Regions from separate parts of the Citricoccus sp. K5 genome, predicted to be linked through region 1. Evidence: predicted binding sites of a transcription regulator. Region 1 holds the regulator's gene; each other region holds the start of a gene.
The links. Region 1 encodes LexA, which represses DNA repair genes until DNA is damaged. Its sites were predicted from a motif close to TCGAACANNTGTTCGA; they were not measured.
Positions count from the first base shown of each region.

Region 1 (4,836 bases):
TCTCCGGGGCCATCGTGCAGGCCGCGGCCTCCTCGGCCCGCAAGCACACGGCCATCGCCGTGGAGGACCTGGTTCAGGCCGGCGCCGGCCTCGACGCCGCCTTTACCGCCACCCCCACGGGCCTGATACCGCGTGGACCGGACGAGGTCCAGCAGAACGCCCTGAAGGCGGTCCGCGATGCGGCCCGCCAGGGGCTGAGTGATTCCAAGCCGAGCGGGGGAGGTGCCGACTCCGCGGCCGACGGCGGGCGTCAGATGGCCCGATCCCGGATGCAGGACGTCCTGGACGTGGCCGAGCGGATGCTGGAGACCACTCCGGACACCAGTCACCCCGAAGTGCTCTGGGCGTCCCGTCCGGGCCACTTCGAGCCCGGCACCGGGTGGATCCCCGGGGACGAGTCTGCGGCTCCGATGCTCTACGTGGCCCCGCTGTCCGTGGCCGGCAAACTCCGCGAGGGACTCTTCGGCCAGGCCACGACCGTGCTGACCTCGGCCACGCTGGCCATCGGTGAGTCGTTCAACCCGGTGGCGGGATCCCTCGGTCTGATGGGCGAGGGGGCACCGGCCTGGACCGGTCTGGACGTGGGCAGCCCCTTCGACTACCCGAGGCAGGGCGTGCTCTACGTGGCACGGCATCTGCCGAAGCCGGGTCGGTTCGCCGCCCCCGAGACCTATGACGAACTCGAGGCACTGCTCAGGGCGTCCGGCGGAGGGGCCCTGTGCCTGTTCTCCTCCAAACGGGCCGCCGAGGACGCTGCCGCCGAGATGCGCACCCGGCTCGGTCCGAATCCCACGATCCTGTGCCAGGGCGACACCACGCTGACCGCCCTGGTGCGGCAGTTCGCCACGGAGGCGGACACCTGCCTGTTCGGGACCATGAGCCTGTGGCAGGGCGTGGACGTGCCCGGCGAGTCCTGCCGCCTGGTGGTCATCGATCGGATCCCGTTCCCGCGACCCGATGATCCCCTGTCCACGGCGCGGTCCAGAGACATCAGCCGGCATGGCGGCAACGGGTTCATGGCGGTCTCCGCCTCCCATGCGGCGGTCCGTCTGGCGCAGGGCGCCGGCCGGCTCATCAGGACCGCAACGGACCGCGGAGTGGTGGCTGTCCTCGACTCCAGGCTGGCGACGGAACGGTACGGTTCGTTCCTGCGTTCGACCCTGCCGGACTTCTGGCCGACGGCCGATCCGTCCGTGGTCCGCGGCGTGCTGGAGCGGCTGCGCCCCGCTGACTAGCGGATCAGCATCTCGAGGGCGCCGACCGTGCGAATGGCCCGCCATTCGATGCCAGGAGCCGTGCTCCAGGCCGGCCAGTCCACGGACCATCCGCCATCGGGCTCCTGGGCGGATGCGAGCCACCGGCGGTCCCGGGACATCACGGCCGCGGGGACCAGGCTGCCGTAGAGGTCCGTGGGGAAGGGGACCGTCCAGGGATGGTGGACCAGGTCGACCGCATGGATGCTCTCGTCCTCGGCGCCACCCTCCACGGGGAGGGAGCCGTTGGCGGACAACCGCTCACGAAGGGTGGCCAGAAATGGGCTGTCGGCCGAGCCCGTGGGAAGGCCGTCCGCTGCGAGGAACCTCAGGGCGTACTTGACCTCATAGGCTGGCAGGTCGCCGGCAGTCGCAGCCCGGGACAATCGGAGGCGGCACCAGTCCGAGGCGGCCTCAGCCCACCCGCCCGAGAACCCCGTCAGCAGGGCCGCGGCGGCGAAGCCATATGTGAGGTGCGAACCGCCGGGAACCGGTTGGACCCACGGCGCATGGGGCCATTCGAGGGAGGCCTCGGTGACGAAGGGCACGGAACCGTCCAGTCCGGAGGTCGAGGCCACCCATTCCAGTCCACAGCGCACCCAGGGGTGCTCGGCCAGATCCCATCCGGCCAAGAGGTCCAGGGCCGTCAGCGTGGAGAGCGCCTCACTCTTCGGTGACCGCACATCGGGTTCGAGGCCGTGACCGAATCCGCCGTCTGGATTGCGGTACGCCCCCAGGGCGGCCAGGACACCCTCGGTGCCGCCGCCGTGGAGCAGCAGGTCCACCCGGCGGCGTTCGAGCAGCCGCCCGTGGGTGTAGACGAACTCCTCGGCATCCGCCACGCGGACGCCCGGCGGCAGAGGCCGATGGTTCATGGGGCTCAGAGCGCCCGAAGTACCGTGACGACCTTGCCCATGACCGTCGCCTCGTCTCCGAGGATGGGCTCATACGCAGAGTTCTGCGGCAGCAGCCACGTGTGGCCGTCCCGCTGCCGGAAGGTCTTCACGGTGGCCTCGTCGTCCAGCAACGCGGCGACGATGTCCCCGTTCTGAGCGTTGTTCTGCTGACGCACCACCACCCAGTCGCCGTCGCAGATCGCCGCATCGACCATGGAATCGCCGGAGACCTTCAGCATGAACAGTTCCCCCTCGCCGGTCAGCTGACGCGGCAGGTTCATGACGTCCTCGACCTGCTGGTCGGCGAGGATCGGCCCACCGGCGGCAATCCGGCCGACCAGGGGGACCGGGACAGCATCACCGTCGGCGGCCCCGGTGTGCAGGGTCCGCACCGTCCCGCCCGGCGTGGCCGCCGATTCGGGGGGCATGACGGCGGACTCGACCACGAGGGCCAGGCCGTTCTCGTCCAGCAGGACCTCCATGGCCCGCGGACGGCCCGGATCCTTGCGGATGTAGCCGAGCTTCTCCAGCTGACCCAGTTGATGGGTGACCGATGACAGTGAGGCCAGGCCTGCCGCATCCCCGATCTCCCGCATGGACGGCGGATACCCGTGTGCGGCGATCGCAGAGCGGATGGATCCGAGGATGATCCGCTGACGGTCGGTGAGGGGCCGGACGCCGTGATCGTGATGCGGGTCCGGGGCGGGAGAGGGAATCCGGGGGGCCATTCGACCATCCGTTCTTATCGTGTCCGTCGGTCTTGGTGAAGTGTCTCGTGCTGGGTCGCTGGGTCTGACGGTACCGGAGTCACACCCTCGATTCAAAGATATGTTCGAATTTTTCTTGGCATGTCTCGAACAGGCGTGCTAGACATGACATCGAAGCAGTCGAACACACGTTCTATACGGCCCGGGGTTCCGGGAGGAGAGGCAGAAGAGCATGAGCACTGCAGCATCGGTCCAGACCCGCACGTCCGGCTCCGCCGGATTCCACCTGAACCGCCGTGGTCGTTTCCTCTTCGTGGGATTCCCCGTCATCGTCCTGGCGGCCCTGGCCGCAGTGGCCGCCGTCTTCTTCGGCGCCCACGGGATGGCGCCCGCGGCGGCCTCCGATGACCAGCCTGTTGCGGACGTGGAGACGGTCACGGTGAACTATGGCGACACCCTGTGGGCCATCGCCGGGCGCACCGCCCCCGAGTCCCCCCGCAACGAGGCCATCCTGCGCATCGGCCAACTGAATGATCTCGACAGCGGCGATCTGCAGCCCGGTCAGGTGTTGTTCGTCCCCGCTGGCGCCTGAACCTCCGCTGGCCCCGCAGAGACTGCCGCGGGATTCGTCTCCCTTCAGCCGGGCGATAGGATGGCCTGGGTCCGTAGTGGGGCGGATCCCTTGCTGATGACGGGGCACTCATGGGGAACAAGCGCAGGCAGATGAAGTCTGTGGCGACCCCGGTGGCCTTCTCCGCCGTCGGTGCCCTCGTGGCCACCGGCGCGTTCCTCTATCCCGGCTTCGACACCGCTGACCTCGAACTGCATGACGCCGGCATCTGGGTCACCCACAACAGTGGGGGATACGTCGGCCACCTGAACCACGAGTCCACCATCCTGGACGGTGGTTTCCGGCCCCCGGTGGAGGACTTCGAACTTCACCAGGAGGACGCCACCGCCCTCATGCTGGACCCGGCGTCCGGCGCCCTGACCGCCATTGACACCACCGCCATGGTCGCCGGCGATCAGATCATGCTGCCTGCAACCCAGGATTTCGCGCTGGGCGCTGGCGTCATCTCGGCCAGCAACCCCGCAGAGGGGGCCGTCTACGCCGGGACGGTGGACCCGACGCCCCAGGTCTCGACGGACGAACCGCTCTACGAGGCCGAGGGAGCCGTGACGTCGACGACCACGGTGGGTGGCGAGGTGTTCGTGGCGGACCTCGGCCGGGACACCGTGATTCGCTTCGCGGCCGAGGGTGAGCAGCCTGGTGCCCCGGTGGAAACCCGCCAGGACGGCCTCGAAGGGCTGTCCGGAATGCAGGACCCTCAGCTGGTGGCCGTGGGCGACGTTCCGGTGGTGGTGGACCCTGAGTCCGGCATCCTGTCCTGGCCAGGCCACTCCATGCAGGATGAGCGGCTGGTGGGCGCGGTGCCACAGCCGTCCGGTCCCGAGGCGGAGCAGTTGGCATTGTCCACTGAGCGGGACCTGCTCACCGTGGCGCTGTCCAACGGGGACATTCAGGCCATGAGCATCGTGCCGCCCACGGACGCCTCCGCCGGATCGACCACGCCCGCCGGTACTGACGGCAGTGTGGCGGCAACGGCCCCCGTACGGGTAGCCGGTTGCCTTCATGCCGCCTCGGCTGTCACCGGGCACTACCTGCAGGACTGTGACGGTGAAGAACAGGATCAGATCGTCCCCATCCCCGAGCTGACGGCCGGCGCGGAGCTGGTCTTCCGAGCCAACCGCGATGTCGTGGTGCTCAACGACACGACGTCCGGGACCAACTGGATGGTCCTCGACCAGATGAAGGTGGTCGCCAACTGGGACGACCTCGAACCGCCCCAGGGCGAGGGAGAGGAGACGGAGGAGGAATCCGACGAGGTCACCCAGGAGACCGCTCTGCCGGAGCGTCAGGAGGAGAACAGGCCGCCCGTGGCGGAAGATGACAGTTTCGGCGTGCGACCCGGCCGGACC
Region 1 covers NZ_LR732817.1:784,287-789,122, forward strand. The annotation lists gene BOSE125_RS03400 (ATP-dependent DNA helicase) at 1-1,235, shown strand, start outside; gene BOSE125_RS03405 (hypothetical protein) at 1,232-2,128, opposite strand; gene lexA (transcriptional repressor LexA) at 2,134-2,877, opposite strand; gene BOSE125_RS03415 (LysM peptidoglycan-binding domain-containing protein) at 3,089-3,448, shown strand; gene BOSE125_RS03420 (Ig-like domain-containing protein) at 3,580-4,836, shown strand, end outside.

Region 2 (4,836 bases), 480 kb from region 1:
CATGGCCTCACGGAAGCTCGACGCCGAGAACCGCCACAGTTGCTTGGCGATCGTATCCACCTGCCCCGGTTCCATGCCGAGGGCCATCCCGGCGTCACGCACCGCTCCTCGGGCACGGTAACCGTTCTGCATGCTCATGAGCGTGGTGCGTTCGGCCCCGAAGCGCTCGAACATCGCATGGTAGACGTCGTGACGGCGGGCCGATTCCACGTCGATGTCGATGTCCGGCAGGGTCGAGCGGTCGTTGGAGAGGAAGCGTTCGAAGATCAGCTCGTGCCGCATGGGGTCCACGTTCGAGATCCGCAACAGGTAGTTGACCAGCGACGAGGCCCCGGATCCGCGCGCGGAGACCCGCACCCCCATCTTCTCGATCATCGCCACCACCTCGGCCACGGTCAGGAAGTAGCTGGCGAAGCCGAGCCGGTTGATGATGCCCAGCTCCTGCTCCAACCGCTTCTCCAGGTCCTGGCCGGCGGTCGACGACGCAAAGCGGGTCCCGGTATAGAGGCCCGGGAAGCGGTCGGTAACCCTGGCCAGAGTACGGTCCCGCAGCGCTCTGACCGGGTCCCCGGTGATCCCGATGACCGAGGCCTCCGGCACGGTGGGCCGCCTCCAGCCCAGGTCCGGGCCGGGGTCCATGCGGCAGGCATCAGCGAGGGCATGGGTGTCATCCAGCAGGGCCGTGACCCCCTCGGCACTGCCGCCGGCCCGCCCCTCCGTCCCGGACCCCGCCGCCTCGCAGATCTCCAGGGCGATCTGACGCATGGGCCCCGCGGGCTTCAGCCAGCCCTGCCCGTTGGGCTGCAGGTCGGTGAGGGCCTCGAGGGAGCTCAGGGCCCGGGCGGCGTCGAGGACGTCCGCGGTGGCGGCCCCGTCCGGCGTCGCATAGCGCACCGCGTTGGTCAGCACCGCCGGCACCCTGGTCTCCCGGGCGGCGCGCAGCATCTTCACGGCGTGGGCGGCTGACAGCTTCTCCCCTGGCGCAGAGAGATGGCAGACTACCTCCACCCGCAGGGATCCGGCGGGCAGCGCGGCCTTCCACTGGCGCAGCAGCGCCCGGCCGGCCGTGTACTTGCGCGCGGCCATCAGCCTCCCGACGTCGGATCCCGGCCCCAGCAGAACGAACAGTTCCGGCGGGGCACCGTGGTGCCTGCCGGCGGACCACTCGGCCAGTTCGGCCATCGTGACGTACGGGGTTCCCCCGGCAGAGCCACCCGTGGTGTGGGCATGCGCTGCCGAGATGAGCCGGACCAGGGCTCGGTATCCCGTGCCCTGCGTGCCGCCTCGGGCCAGCACGACCACCCGACCGGCGGGATTCGACCGCTGTTCGCCCCAGGCCACCGCGAGGTCCACCCCGATCACCGGGTCCAGCCCCTGCTCCAGGCAGGCGCTGACATGCTTGGCCGTGCCGTAGAGCCCGTCCCGGTCAGTGCAGGCCAGTACCTCCGCACCGTCCGCGGCGGCGGCTGCGGCCAGCTCAGCGGGCCAGGACACCCCGTAATGGGAGCTGAAGGCACTGGCCACGTGCAGATGCGGAAAGCCCGGGGCGGCACCCATCAAGCGCTCTCCCTGAGGCGCACGGCGGCGCCATCATGGATGCGGACCAGCCGCCAGCGGCCGGAGTCGACATGGTGGGAGAGGTCCAAGGTCAGCAATGGTGCGTTGCGTGCCTTCTCCAGGCGCACCTGGACCCGCCAGACCTCGTGGTCCACCAGACCGGCGCCGCGGCCTCGCTCGGCCCGGCGCTCCTCGGTCCACCACTTGCGCCGCTCGTACCAGCGCACCGGCTGGGCCGCCAGTACGTAGATCCGGCCGTTCCACTCCAGGCGCTCCGGGGCCCCTGCCGTGGTGCATCCAACGGCGACCGATTGAGTGAAGATTCCCATGGGACGTGATTCCTGCCCTGTTCTTGTCGTGACTTCTCATGCCGTTTTTCCGCCCTCCGGCACGTGGCCGGCGGGTTCGTCCGGGGGCAGCCCGGGCCGGCGTCGTGCCCTGCCGTCTGGGAAGGAACGGCGGGCCCGAAGCCGGGGCTGTCCGGTGGGGCGGTGGGAAGTGAAACGGCCGACGGGAAGGACCGGCCGCACCCCACCATGGTATTAGTACATGTGTTCTAACACCAAGAATGAGGCTACGAGGAAGGTCGGACGCGATAAGCGTCCGGTCAGAAACCCGTCAGTTGATGGGCTTCACATACTTCGGGAAGGCCAGCGGCTCGTCGAGTTTCTGGGGCTCCGGGTTCATGTCCAGACCCAGATCCTTGGCGAAGACCAGGCGGGTGCCGTCGTACACCCGCTTCGAGTTCTCGTTGAGCTCGAAGACCCGGGCACCGCGCAGGGTGTGCTGGTCCCAAGTACCGTCGTTCAGGCCGTAGGGGCCGAAGCCGGTGCCCGGACCGTAGCCCAGCTCGATGCCGTAGTAGTTGCCCATGTAGGTGTTGATGTGGTCATGGCCGCTGTACATGCCGAGGACGTCGCCGCGCTCGAAGGCGGCCGCGTAGATGCCGGAGTTGAACAGCCCGGTGTACACGCCCTCGTTCTTGACCCCCACGATGCCGTGGCGCTCCGCGGCCGCCGCGTGGCCGGAGTCGTCCGAGGTGAACTGCTGGCCGAACCACATGTGGTGGTGCTCATAGGTCGGGATGTGGAAGTACATCAGGCTCGGCACCTTCTGGCCGTAGCGCTCCTCCGTCTCCTTCGAGAGCTCGTTGTACCAGCGGATCTGCTCGGGGCGGATCCAGTCGTACCCCATGAGCCCCTCACGCGACTGGCCGGCGGGGTTCTCCTCGGCGTAGCGGCCTGAGTCGAGCAGCCAGATGCCGAACCTTGGATTGCGACCGCGGGAGCCGCGGACCAGGAGCTGGCCGTTGGAGGAACCGAACAGCCCGTCCTCGTCGGTGGGGTTCAGGTTGTGCTTGTACTGGCGGATGAACTCCACCATCTGCGGCTCGAACACCGTGGTGCCGGCCTGCTCGGTGGAGTCCTCGTCATGGTTCCCGAAGGTCAGTGCCCACTGGACGCCCCGGGACTCCATGGGCATCACCACATTGTTGATGGCCTGGTAGACCTCGCGGTTGGTGGTGGGGCCTCCGGTGATCACGTCGCCGTTGATGAGGGCGAAATCCGGCTCCTCCTGGTCCAGCACCTTCCCCATGAAGTCCAGGGTGCGGCGGTCCGTCAGGTGGTCGTCCTGGGTGTCGTTGAACTGGATGATCTTGAACCGGCCGTTGCGGTTGAAGGACAGCGGCATCCGACGGCTGCGCCTCTCCTTGCCCCTGCCGGCCGCGGGCTGCACTCCGGCGGCATGGGCCGCCGCCGGCAGGGAGCCGAGGACCCCGGCGGCGGCCAGCGCCCCACCGCCGGCCAGCATACGGCGACGGCCGACTCCAGGGGGCTCCGGGGACGGCTGCGCGATGGACGGGTCGGACGGATTCTGCTCGGTCATGGTTCCCCCTCGGGACAAGGCGACGCCGCGGACTGCGGCGCTCCACAAACTAGAGAGCCCTCCTGAACTCCACATGGCGCAGAGCCGAAGCGTGGAACCACTACCTGTGGGTAGAACTTCACCGCATTGTCAGCGGATTCACAGCTGGGAGAGCGAGGGGCGCCGGAAGCCGTCAGATCAGCGTGTCCAGGGGTTCCATCAGTTCGGGGCCGTTGTTGCGGACGTTGCCGACGGCGGCACCCACCTCATCCAGCGACCATCCCGAGGCTGTCCCGAAGGCCCGCTCCCGGACGCGGTCCACCAGGGCGCCGGCAGCCGCCGAGGACAGTCTCTCCGGCTCCAGCCACGCGTCCAGGGTGTCCCGGTCCATCGGCAGCGGGAGCCGGTCGTGCAGACCACCGAGCTGCGCCAGGGTCGGGTCGGCATCGTCCGCCTCCGGAGAGGGGCCGGTGAGGATGGTGCAGCTCAGCAGCCAGCGGGCCGGGTCGCCGTCCGGCACGGCCTCGTCCTTCCACCATTCGTAGAGTCCCGCGAAGTAGATCGGGGAGCCGTCCTCCGGGTGGATGTAGAAGGGACGCTTCTTCGCCGACTTAGGCGCGCCCGTGTCCGGTTTGAGCCATTCGTAGTAGCCGTCCACGGGGACGGCACAGCGGCGGGCCTTCACCGCGGAGCGGAACGTGGGCTTCTCCGTGACGGTTTCAGACCGCGCGTTGAACGCCCTCGAACCGACGGACAGGTCCTTGGCCCACGGCGGGACCAGGCCCCACCGGGCCACGTGGATCTCCCGGCGCGTTCCGGCCTCGGAGCCCGACGTCGGCACGGCACGTTCCAGCACCACGGCGACATCATCGGTGGGCGCCACATTCCAGTTCGGCGGCAGCACCAGTTCCTCGTTGAGGTCCGCACCCGAGTCCGCCACCAGGTCACCGATGGCCCTGGCCATCACATACCGTCCGCACATGGCTTCAGTCTGCCGCAGCCTTTCGTCTGATGGTCAACCGCCCGGGATCAGTCTTCGACCGTCAGTCTTCGACGAGGGGGGTGCCGCAGGCCCAACCTTCGGGGTTTTCGTGGCAGTCCTCGGCGACGTTCTTGGACTGGGACCGCCAGATGTCCGCGGTAACCGGTTCACTCGGGACCTCGGCAGTGCCCGGGATCGCGATCCACGGCCCATCATTGACGGAGAACTGCCCCCGGTAGGACGTGGTCAGCCCCACTGCGTATTGGCCGGTGTCCTCGTAGACATGGCTGGTGGTGGTCTCCTGGTTGAACTCCACCTGCGGCCCACCCGGGTACGGATTCGACAACTGCTCCGAGCCGTCCCCGTAGTCCCAGGTCCACTGCACCGGCACCGCCTGAATCGCCACCTGCTGACCCAGCATCGTGGTGTTC
Region 2 covers NZ_LR732817.1:1,267,591-1,272,426, reverse strand. The annotation lists gene BOSE125_RS05690 (DNA polymerase III subunit alpha) at 1-1,557, opposite strand, end outside; gene BOSE125_RS05685 (DUF6504 family protein) at 1,557-1,886, opposite strand; gene BOSE125_RS05680 (metallophosphoesterase family protein) at 2,176-3,444, opposite strand; gene BOSE125_RS05675 (SOS response-associated peptidase) at 3,617-4,405, opposite strand; gene BOSE125_RS05670 (PKD domain-containing protein) at 4,467-4,836, opposite strand, start outside.
Region 2: a site for LexA is predicted at 2,101-2,116, ahead of BOSE125_RS05685 (DUF6504 family protein). Genes of this name have one in related genera too.

Region 3 (4,836 bases), 1.6 Mb from region 1:
GCCGACGGGCCGGCGTCGGGCCCGGCGGGGCAGCGTGGAGGGGTAGTGCGGAAGGGTAGCGTGGAGGGCATGCCAGTCGACGCCCACACCCGCCAGATCATCGAGTTGGCCTGGTCCCGGATTCTGGGGCTGGACGACGGCGCCTTCGCCGCTGCTTCTTCCTCTACTTCTTCCTCTCCGGCTTCTTCCTCTGGCGGCCGCCGGATCGAGGTGCCGACCGATGCCGACTCGCAGCAGGGCGAGGACGACCAGATCGCCACGTTCGTCCGGCTGTATGGGTCCTCCGTGCTGTACGGGCCGGCCTGGCTGTTGGAGGCCGCCCGCGGTCTGCACGACGAGGAGCTCGCCCTGGAGTCCACCATGATCCGGCTGGGTGCCGGTCACGCCGCCCGCTCCCTCGGCGAGTGGGTGCTCTACTACGCCGAGGACATCCCGGACATCGCCCGCTCCTCCTCCGTCTCGGTGTCCTACGAGGCCTCCGACGCCCGTGAACTCGAGACCCAGTGCCCCGCGGACGACGTCACCGAGGTGGGCCTGTCCGCCCTGGACTCCACCTTCACCCTCATTCCCGACGACGGCACGGGCACCCCGACCGGCCAGCCGGTCGCGGGCGCGGGGTACGAGGAATGGCAGGGCCTCATCGGCCACCTGGGCGTGTTGGTCCGGCCCGACCTCCGCCTCAAGGGCCTCGGCGCCTACGCTGGGGCGATCGCCATGGAGGAGGCCTTCACCGAGGGGCTCATCCCCCAGTGGCGGGCCGCCCTGGGCAACACCGGCGCGCAGCGGGTGGCGGCGTCGCTGGGATTCGAACTCGCCGGCTCACAGACGACGGTGCTGTTCAACCAGTAGGGGCTGGCCCGCCCGTCCAGCGGGCCGGTGCTGTTCAGCGGGTCGACGTCCGCCCTACCCTGTTGGCATGTCACTGAGATGGTATTCGACAGTGGTGGAATCCACCGATCACCGGGCCCTGGCGCGCTGGTGGGCGACCGCGCTCGACTGGGAGATCGCCTATGAATCCGATCTCGAGTCCGTGGTGATCCCCCGCTGGTCGGCCGAACTCTCGGGCTCGTTGCCGTTCCATCGCGTTCCGCCCGGCATGGTCTTCGTCCCGGTGGAGCACCAGAAGTCCGGCAAGAACCGCCTGCACTGGGATTTCGCGCCCCATACCTCGGACGACCGGGACGCGGAGATCCACCGCCTGGTGACGCTGGGGGCCACCCTCATCGACGTCGGCGAACCGGAGGACGCCACCTGGACCGTCCTCGCCGATCCGGACGGCAATGAATTCTGCGTGCTGTCCGCCCGGGACGAGTAACCGACCGGCGAGGCCAGGTCCTCCACAGCGACTGGAAGCAGGGAAGCCGGGAAGCCGGGAAGCAACTTATCCCCAGCATGGACGACTCTCTTTACCATGTCCGCCATCACACGTAGAGTAGTACACATGTTCGAATCGGCAGGGCGCGCATCAATCCCAGGAGACACCTCCGGGCGCGCTGATGCCAGCCAGACAGTCGAGCTGCCGACGGTTCCCACATTGGAGGGCGCCCGGTCGCTCATCGCCCTACGTGCGTCCCTCGCTGGCATGATTCCCGCCGCCACCACCCCGGTTACCCCTGCAATCCCCAGCAACCCTGCTGGCCCTGCTGCCGCACGCACACCCAGGCCACGCTTCGGTCCGAGCGAGGAGGATCTGGCTGCCGTGGCACGCGAGGCCGAGGCCATCACCCGGATCCGCGCGTTGGAGGACCTCAAGGCCGCCTGTGCTGCAGCCCAGGCCCGCGAGACGGCGGCCCTCCACCAGCACCGACACCGAGAGGAAGCGGCGCGAGGTATCCCGGCGTCCCAGCGCGGGCGCGGACTGGGTGCTGAGATCGCGCTGGCCCGCCGCGTGAGCCAACAGCGCGGCAGCATCCAGCTGCGCCAGGCCCTCCACTTCACCGGGGATCTGACGAACACCCTCTCCGCCTTGCAATGCGGCCAGATCAGCGAGGAACATGCCGCTACGGTGGAACGGCACACCCATTGGCTTCCCGAGCAGGCTCGCAGGAGCGTCGACTCGTCGCTGGCAGACCGACTCCCCGTGCTGGGACTCCACGATCTCAAGCTGGAGACCCAAGCGGTGGCACATCGCGCAGATCCCGAGGCGGCGGCGGAGCAATACGACCAAGCCGTGGCCACCCGGCATGTGAACCTCAAGCCCGCTGAAAACGGTATGGCCTACCTGACGGCCCTCCTGCCCGCATTGGAAGCCGCTGCCTGCTATCGGGCCCTGACCGACCAGGCAGGGTCGGCGGTCGCCTTCGGAGAAGCCGAGGGGCGCAGCCCCCAGCAGGTCCTCACTGACGTCATGGTCGAACGTCTCACCGGCCGCAGCACGGACGAGGCCTCACCGGTGGAAGTCCAGCTCATCATGACGGACGCCGCCCTGTTCGCCGGTGACAACGAACCTGCGTGGATCCCCGGCCACGGGCCCCTGCCGGCCGCCGTCGCCCGGAAACTACTCGCCGGCAGCGCCACCCAGGGCGGGCCTGCAGACAGTGCATCACGCGGGACTTCGGAGGGGACTTCAGGCGAGACTTCACATGGAACTGCAGACGGGTCGATCCGTGGCACCCGCGACATTGATCTCGCGGCTCGACCATCCGCCGCCGGACCACCCGCACGCCCCGAGGCAGCCAAGGCCGTTGAGACCGTTGAGATTCCCGAGACCGATGAGATCGCTGAGGCCCGGGTATTCCTGCGCCGGCTCTACACGTCACCCGAGACGGGGCAGCTGGTGGCAATGGACTCGCAACGCCGTGAGTTCTCCGGAAAGCTACGCCGCATGATCGTTCTGCGTGACAATATCTGCCGCACGCCGTACTGCGGGGCACCTATCCGCCACATCGACCATGCCACGCCTCATCGCCAGGGCGGCCCCACCAGTTACGGCAATGGCTCTGGCCTCTGCGCTCGCTGCAATTACACCAAGGAACACCCTGGATGGTCTCATCGTGCGTCCCCGGACAATCTCGAGATCACGACTCCAACGGGACACCGCTATTCCAGTCGGTCCCGTCCGCTCTCCGCGCCGCCCAACGCGGCCGCACCTGGTTCGTTCGCACCACCCATCGAGTTCGCACCTGGTTCGTCCACACCGTCCAACGCATCCGCACCTGCCATCCCCGCGAGCCCCGCCCCGGCACCTCACGCCGTCATTGACGTCGATGACATTGGCGTTTGCGAAGACGCTGGCGTTGGCATTGGCGTTCGCGATGAGGCTGGCATTGTCGAACGTCGGCGCGAAACAAGGGATCCGGCCTGTGCCACAGATTCCCCCGTAACGGTGAGACTGCCGGCATCCACGCCGCTCCTCGCAGCAGGCTGGCACGGGGATCTCGAAGACCTGAGAACCGGTGACTGTCCCAGTACCAAAGAGCACATCAGAACCGTTGACCATATGTGGCCGCGGATCCGGCCCGGAACACGGGTGGAGTACGCGAGGGCTGCCTAGGCGGACCGACTAGCCGGATCGACTAGGCCGAGGCCTGCTGGAGCTGGACCACCAGAGGCAGGACCGACTAGGCGGAGGCCCGCTGGAGCTGGACCAACCGAGGTAGGGCCGGCTGGACCAACTGGGGTAGGGCCGGCTCAGCGAGCACCCTTGCGGATGAACCCGGACTGGCGTCCGACGACCTGGCCGGCCTGAGGAGAGACCACGGTCTCCTGGGTGGCCGCGGTGAAAGACCAGCCGTCCTCGGCATTGCCGTCGCGGAGCAGGAGCTCGGCCGTGGGGTCGGTGTTGCGCTTGAGGATGGCCAGGGCAATCGGGCCCATCTCATGGTGCTGGGCCACCGAGGTGACGGTGCCGACCGATCGAGCGGTGGCGCCCTCCGCCTCGGATTCGGGACGCACGATGACGTCAGAACCAGGAACGGGCAAGGTGTGGCCGGAGCCGTCGAGTTGCAGGAACGTCAGCCGACGGGGAGGACGACCCAGGTTGTGGACGCGGGCAATCGTCTCCTGGCCCTTGTAGCACCCCTTCTCGAGGTGCACGGCGGTGCGGACCAGATCGATCTCGTGCGGGATCGTGCGCTCATCGGTGTCCATTCCGTGCCGCGGCCGCAGGGCGGCGATGCGCAATGCCTCGGAGGCCATCGTCCCGGCGAGGGTCCACCCCTCGGGCAGGGCGGCGACCTCACTCGCCGTTGCACGAGCCGATGGATCAGCCAGGGCCTCCAGCAACGACATCGGCACCAGGTACTCGTTCCAGGACCAGCCCGCAGCAGGGTGCTGGGCAGGGTCCGGGTCATCGGTGTAGGGGAAGCCGCCCTCGCCGATGCGCGGCCACGGGTCTTCCCAGCGGGCGATGTCCTCCCGCTCGTCCCACCCGGGGACCGCGGCGGTTGATCCCACCACGGCGATCTCGCCAGTGCGATCCGCGATCTCCACGCGGGAGGCGAACTTCATCTTCTGCAGCCAGTCGGCCAGGCCGGCGTTCTCCCCGGGCTCGACGGTGAGCCAGGTGGTCTCACCATCGTCCACCAAGTGGCAGTCGAACTCGATGCGGCCCTGGACGTCCAGGAAGAGGGTCTCCGTGGAGATCCCCGGTGCCAGGCGGTCAAGCTTCTGGCTGGTCAGCACGTGCAACCAGGTCAGCCGATCCGGCCCGGAGACGGTCACGACGCCTCGGTGGGAGAGATCGACGACTGCGGTGCCGGCATCCAGGGCCCGCTGCTCAGCGGTGGGCTGGCCGTAATGCGCGGCCACGGGGGCGTCGGGGCCGTTGCCGGCCACTGCTCCAGGAATAGACAACATGCGGGGCCTCAATCTCAGTTCGAGGTGCGGGGCGTACCA
Region 3 covers NZ_LR732817.1:2,386,440-2,391,275, forward strand. The annotation lists gene BOSE125_RS10655 (6-phosphofructokinase) at 1-1, shown strand, start outside; gene BOSE125_RS10660 (GNAT family N-acetyltransferase) at 70-849, shown strand; gene BOSE125_RS10665 (VOC family protein) at 917-1,315, shown strand; gene BOSE125_RS17975 (DUF222 domain-containing protein) at 1,700-3,493, shown strand; gene BOSE125_RS10675 (folate-binding protein YgfZ) at 3,631-4,797, opposite strand; gene BOSE125_RS10680 (FABP family protein) at 4,812-4,836, opposite strand, start outside.
Region 3: a site for LexA is predicted at 1,434-1,449, ahead of BOSE125_RS17975 (DUF222 domain-containing protein). Genes of this name have one in related genera too.

Region 4 (4,836 bases), 2.8 Mb from region 1:
CGGTTCGCACCAGTGAAGGTCAGCCGTCCCAGGTGCAGGCCCCGGCAGGGTCGGCCCGAACAACCCGGCGAGGGCAAGCCACCGTGCAGCTCGGAGTTCGCGTCACTGAGGACATCGCAGACCTCGTCGCGGCAGAAGCTGACCGTCGCGGCATCAGTCAACGCGCCGTCGTCGAAGAAGCGCTCCGCGCCCACCTCGGCGGCTGATCCTGTGACGGCTGACTTCCGCGATGCGTCAGTCCGCCCACACCGCCAACGGCATCAGTTGGGAACTACCTGGGGCCGCTGAGGACGAAGCCCGGGCGATCACCGACGCGAGCTAACCCAGACCCTGAATCAGCTCAGGTCCGTTGTTGCGCACGTTGCCTATGGCGGTCCCGACTTCGGTCAGGGTCCATGCTGAGGCGGTCTGGTAGGCCTGGTTCCGCACGTGCTCGACCAGTGCTTCGGCTTCGCCTGCGGAGGCTAGCTTCTCGGGGTTCAGCCAGGTGTGCATGGTGTCGCGGTCCATGGGCAGGGGTAGGCGGTCGTGCAGGCCGGCCAGTTGTTCCAAGGTGGCCTCGCCGGTGCCGGTCTTGGGGGAGGGGCCGGTCAGGATGGTGCAGCTCAGAAGCCACCTGCCCTCATCGCCCTCCGCATCAGCCGGGTCTTTCCACCACTCGTAGAGCCCGGCGAAGTAAATCAGGGAGCCGTCTGCGGGGTGAACGAAGAAGGGCCGCTTCGGTGTGCCCTTGGGTGCATCTGCGGGGGGTTTGAGCCATTCGTAGTACCCGTCGACCGGGACCGCGCACCGTTTGGCTTTCACGGCAGCGCGAAAGGTTGGTTTCGTGGAGACGGTTTCCGAGCGGGCGTTGAAGGCCCGCGAGCCGACGGATACGTCCTTGGCCCATGGCGGGACCAGGCCCCATCGGGCCACGTGGATTTCCCGGCGGGTCTCGTCCTCGATCGCTCGTTCTAGGATGATGGGAACCTCGCTGGTCGGTGCGACGTTCCAGTTCGGTCGAAGCACCAGCTCTTCCTCGGGCTCGACCGCACCGGCATCTGCCACCAGGTCGCCGATGGCTCGGGCCATCACATACCGTCCACACATGAGGCCCAGTCTGCCGCACGCGCTCCTGCGGGCCGAGGGCACAAAGGCCGAACGGATGAACATCACTGCCTCCATCGAGACTATCCCCGACGATGACACGGGTCGTGGAGATCGGCAGGCCGATGAGCTGCCGGTTGAGGCCGAGTCCTATGAGGCGGGGGTTGCCGCGCTGCGTGCCCGGGTGCCTGAGGGCTGGTGGATCATGAATCTGCGGCGCACCGAGTACAAAGCCGAAGACCCCTCACCACTGGTCCCGGGGTCTGCGGGAGTCCTTCACAGGCGGACAGTGACGAGCTCGTCCCAATGGGTGGTGGCCCTGGGGGAGAGCATGGCCCGGCGCATCTGCCACGACGGCGGTGTTCCGAGGCCGCCGTATCCCAGGCCGACGCTCCCGACCCCGAAGCGGGCCACCACGGCGTCCAGGGTGGGGCCGAGATTGCGGCCCTCCCCGGGTGGGCCGAGGCCGGGCAGGGTCTCGGCCTGGCCTGCGGGGCGCAGATCGGTGAGCACGACGCCAGCCCGCACGTACCGGGTGCCCGGGCGGATCAGCTCGGCCAAGCCCAGGGATCCACGAGCGATCGTCACTGGCTCTGCCGTGGGCACGGGTAGGACGGCGCTGATCTGGGGCGAGTGGGGTTCCTGGTCCGTGGCGAACGGCGAGGTCGACGCCCAAGCGGTAAGGACCCGGGCTTCTTGTCCGGCATTGCGTAGCCGGGAGGCGAGTTGCTGGGCGTAGATGGAGAGGACTTGGCGCATGGCCGGGGTGGTGGTGACCGGTTCCGAGAAGGATCGGGAGTAGATGAGCTGGTCTTTGTACTGGCGAGGTTCTTCCTCGAGGGGGATGCACGGGGTGCCGCGCAGTTCGCGCACGGTGCGCTCCAGGACCACCGAGAACCGCCGGCGCATCTGCCCGGGGTCTTGGGCGGCGAGGTCTGCGGCGGTATGGATATTCAGATTCGCTAGGCGGCGGCCCAGCCGGCCGGCCACGCCCCAGAGATCAGTGACGGGGATGCTGGCCAGAATGGTGTCTCGTTGGGTGGGGGAGTAGGCCCCGAAGTGACACACTCCGACCCGGGACAGCGGGGCGGAACGCTTCACCCCGAGGAGGGCAACCTTCGCCAACGTCTTGGTGGGGGCGATGCCCACGCGCACCGGAATCCCGGTGCAGCGGGCCACGTCCTCGCGGATACGCCGGCCGGCCTGGATCACCTCTTCGACGGTGCCGCGCAGGCTGATGAAGGACTCGTCGATGCTGTAGACCTCCTGCCAGGCGGCGTGCCGGCCGATGACCTCCATGACCCTCGCCGAGAGGCTGCCGTAGAGCTCGTAGTTGGAGGACCGTGCCACGATCCCCTGGGTGGCGGCGACGGGCTCGAGCTTGAACCACGGGATCCCCATCGGGACCCCCAGTACCTTGGCCTCCTGGGACATGGCCACCACGCAGCCGTCGTTGTTGGACAACACCACCACCGGGCGGTCCTCCAGGCGCGGGTCGAAGACCCGCTCACACGAGGCATAGAAGCTGGCGCAGTCCACCAGAGCGATCACGGCCTCACGAGGTGCGGGAGACATGATGCAGTGCCACCGTGACCACACCCCAGACCCGCAGATCCGAGAGCGAGGGAACGGCAATGTCGGGATACGCCGGGTTCTCCGAGGAGAGCACCACCCGGTCCGCTTCGATTCTGAGCCGTTTCACGGTCAGTTCGCCATCAAGCACGGCGATCACCACGTGGCCGTGCTGGGGGCGGATCGAGCGGTCCACCACCAGTTCGTCGCCGTCCCAGATCCCGGCACCGGTCATGGAGTGCCCTCGCGCCCGCACTAGGTACGTCGAGGCCCGGTTGGGCATCAGGTGATCCGTCAGATCAATCTCGGCGGTGGTGTAGTCCTGGGACGGCGAGGGGAAGCCGGCCTCCACCACGCCGTCATTGACGCGCGTTCGCAGCTGCTCCCCGAGCCCTTCGGCGAGAGCCCGGACCTCGGTTGCCAGCAAGCCCTCACCTCACGCGAATCGAAAGTATGTTCGATTGCCAATCGTGCATGTGGTAAGCAGGCGGCAATTCCACCCGAGGGCTATGTAGCCGCATTTTGTGCTACAGTTTAGGAATGGGGGTGGAGCGGACGCGTAGCGCTGACAAGCACGGGATAACCCGAGAGGGTGCGCTCTGCGCCATGATGCATGCCGAGGTGACAGCAGAAATCGAGGGCGAGCCAGGGGATCAGACCATCGTGTATATCGGCCACTCGCATGGGCGGACTGAGCGCTACCTCGAAGTGATCGCGGCCCACTAACCACCCCGCACCGTCGTCGTCTTCCACGTCGTGGACCTCACCGATCAGTTCCGATACCTATTGCATGAAGGAGAAGCGCCATGACCGCCGATACGTACGAAGAGCTGGCCGGCCGGGCTGCGCGTGGAGACCTGACCGTGAAGCCGGGCACCATTCGGCGCGGCGAGGATGCCCGCCCCGATGCGCGCCACGCTCTCGTGGAAGCAACTGGAGCGGCAAGCCCACAGGAGGCCGTGCGGCTGGCCGTGGGGCGGCCGCCGGCCGGGACGAAACGAGGGCCCTCACCTGTCGTTCGGGCCCGCGTGCCGCAGGCCCTGAAGGATCGCGTGCATGCTCTTGCGGAGCGCGAGCAGCGCGACGAGTCCGACATCGTGCGTGAGGCCGTCGCTGCGTACCTCGAGCTGCGACATGTTTCCTGACCCTGGGTGGTAATCGTCCCTGGGCGACGGAGCGTTACCCGGTGCTGTCGGTGGCCGCGCCGCTCAGGTCGCGATTGATCTGCGGTTCGCCGGAGTCCTCGAAGATGATGAGGACATCCTGATGGACGGTGCCGTCCGGCATGGTGATGTCGGCGCGGAGTGCATTGCCGCGCCAGCCCTTATCTTCGACTGATTCGACCCCGTACTTGTTGGCGACATTTTCCTGGATGTTGGACTGCGAGGCGAAGTGTCCGTAGATCGAATAGGCGAGAGTCGCCAGACCGAGCACGAGAATGCCTGCACCCGCGAACACCTCGCGGACGGCGTCTTTGATCCGGTCCGGCCCGGCGTAGCGGGCGTCCTCGTCATCCAAGTGGGCTTGGTAGCGTTTGCGGCGCCACAGCCCGTGGGCGAGGACCGCCAGCCCCGCGATCGTCACGAGTGTGCCGATCCATTGGGTGACGAGTGGGGTCTGGAGGTCGATCGGGGCGTACATGACTTTATTGTCTCCCGGATGCCCCAGCCGGGAGTCTTCTGGTCGTGTACCAGTCGCGGGACAAGGCGGCCGGGAGGCCGGGCCTATCATGGGCCACTATGGATCCAGCACCCCAGAAGCCGGCGGATCATGTGCCGGTTGATAGCTTTGCGAACCGATATGGGCGGACCCAGCGTGCTCGGCCGTCATTCGGGTCCCGCTGGGGCAAATGGATTGCCGTCACCGCCCTAGTGCTCGCCGTGGCCGCTACTGCCTGGTTGGCATTCCCGACCTCGCAGGACTCTCTGTCCTGGAAAGACGTCGGCTACGCCATTGACTCCCCGACCCGGGCCTCGGTGACGTTCGAAGTCACCAAAGATTTCGAAGACACCGTGGCCTGCGCCATTCAAGTGCTTTCCGAAAACTATGCCATCGTGGGCTGGCGGACCGTCACCATCGGTCCGGCGAAGGTCGAGGATGCCACAGGCGGTTCCCTTCCCTCGGACAAGTCTCAGTACTACGACGTCAACCTGCGCACCGATTCTCTCGGGGTGAACG
Region 4 covers NZ_LR732817.1:3,551,550-3,556,385, reverse strand. The annotation lists gene BOSE125_RS18280 (ribbon-helix-helix protein, CopG family) at 1-206, shown strand, start outside; gene BOSE125_RS15990 (SOS response-associated peptidase) at 319-1,089, opposite strand; gene BOSE125_RS15985 (Y-family DNA polymerase) at 1,363-2,661, opposite strand; gene BOSE125_RS15980 (LexA family transcriptional regulator) at 2,642-3,037, opposite strand; gene BOSE125_RS15975 (ribbon-helix-helix protein, CopG family) at 3,465-3,803, shown strand; gene BOSE125_RS15970 (hypothetical protein) at 3,838-4,299, opposite strand; gene BOSE125_RS15965 (DUF4307 domain-containing protein) at 4,398-4,836, shown strand, end outside.
Region 4: a site for LexA is predicted at 3,104-3,119, ahead of BOSE125_RS15980 (LexA family transcriptional regulator). Genes of this name have one in related genera too.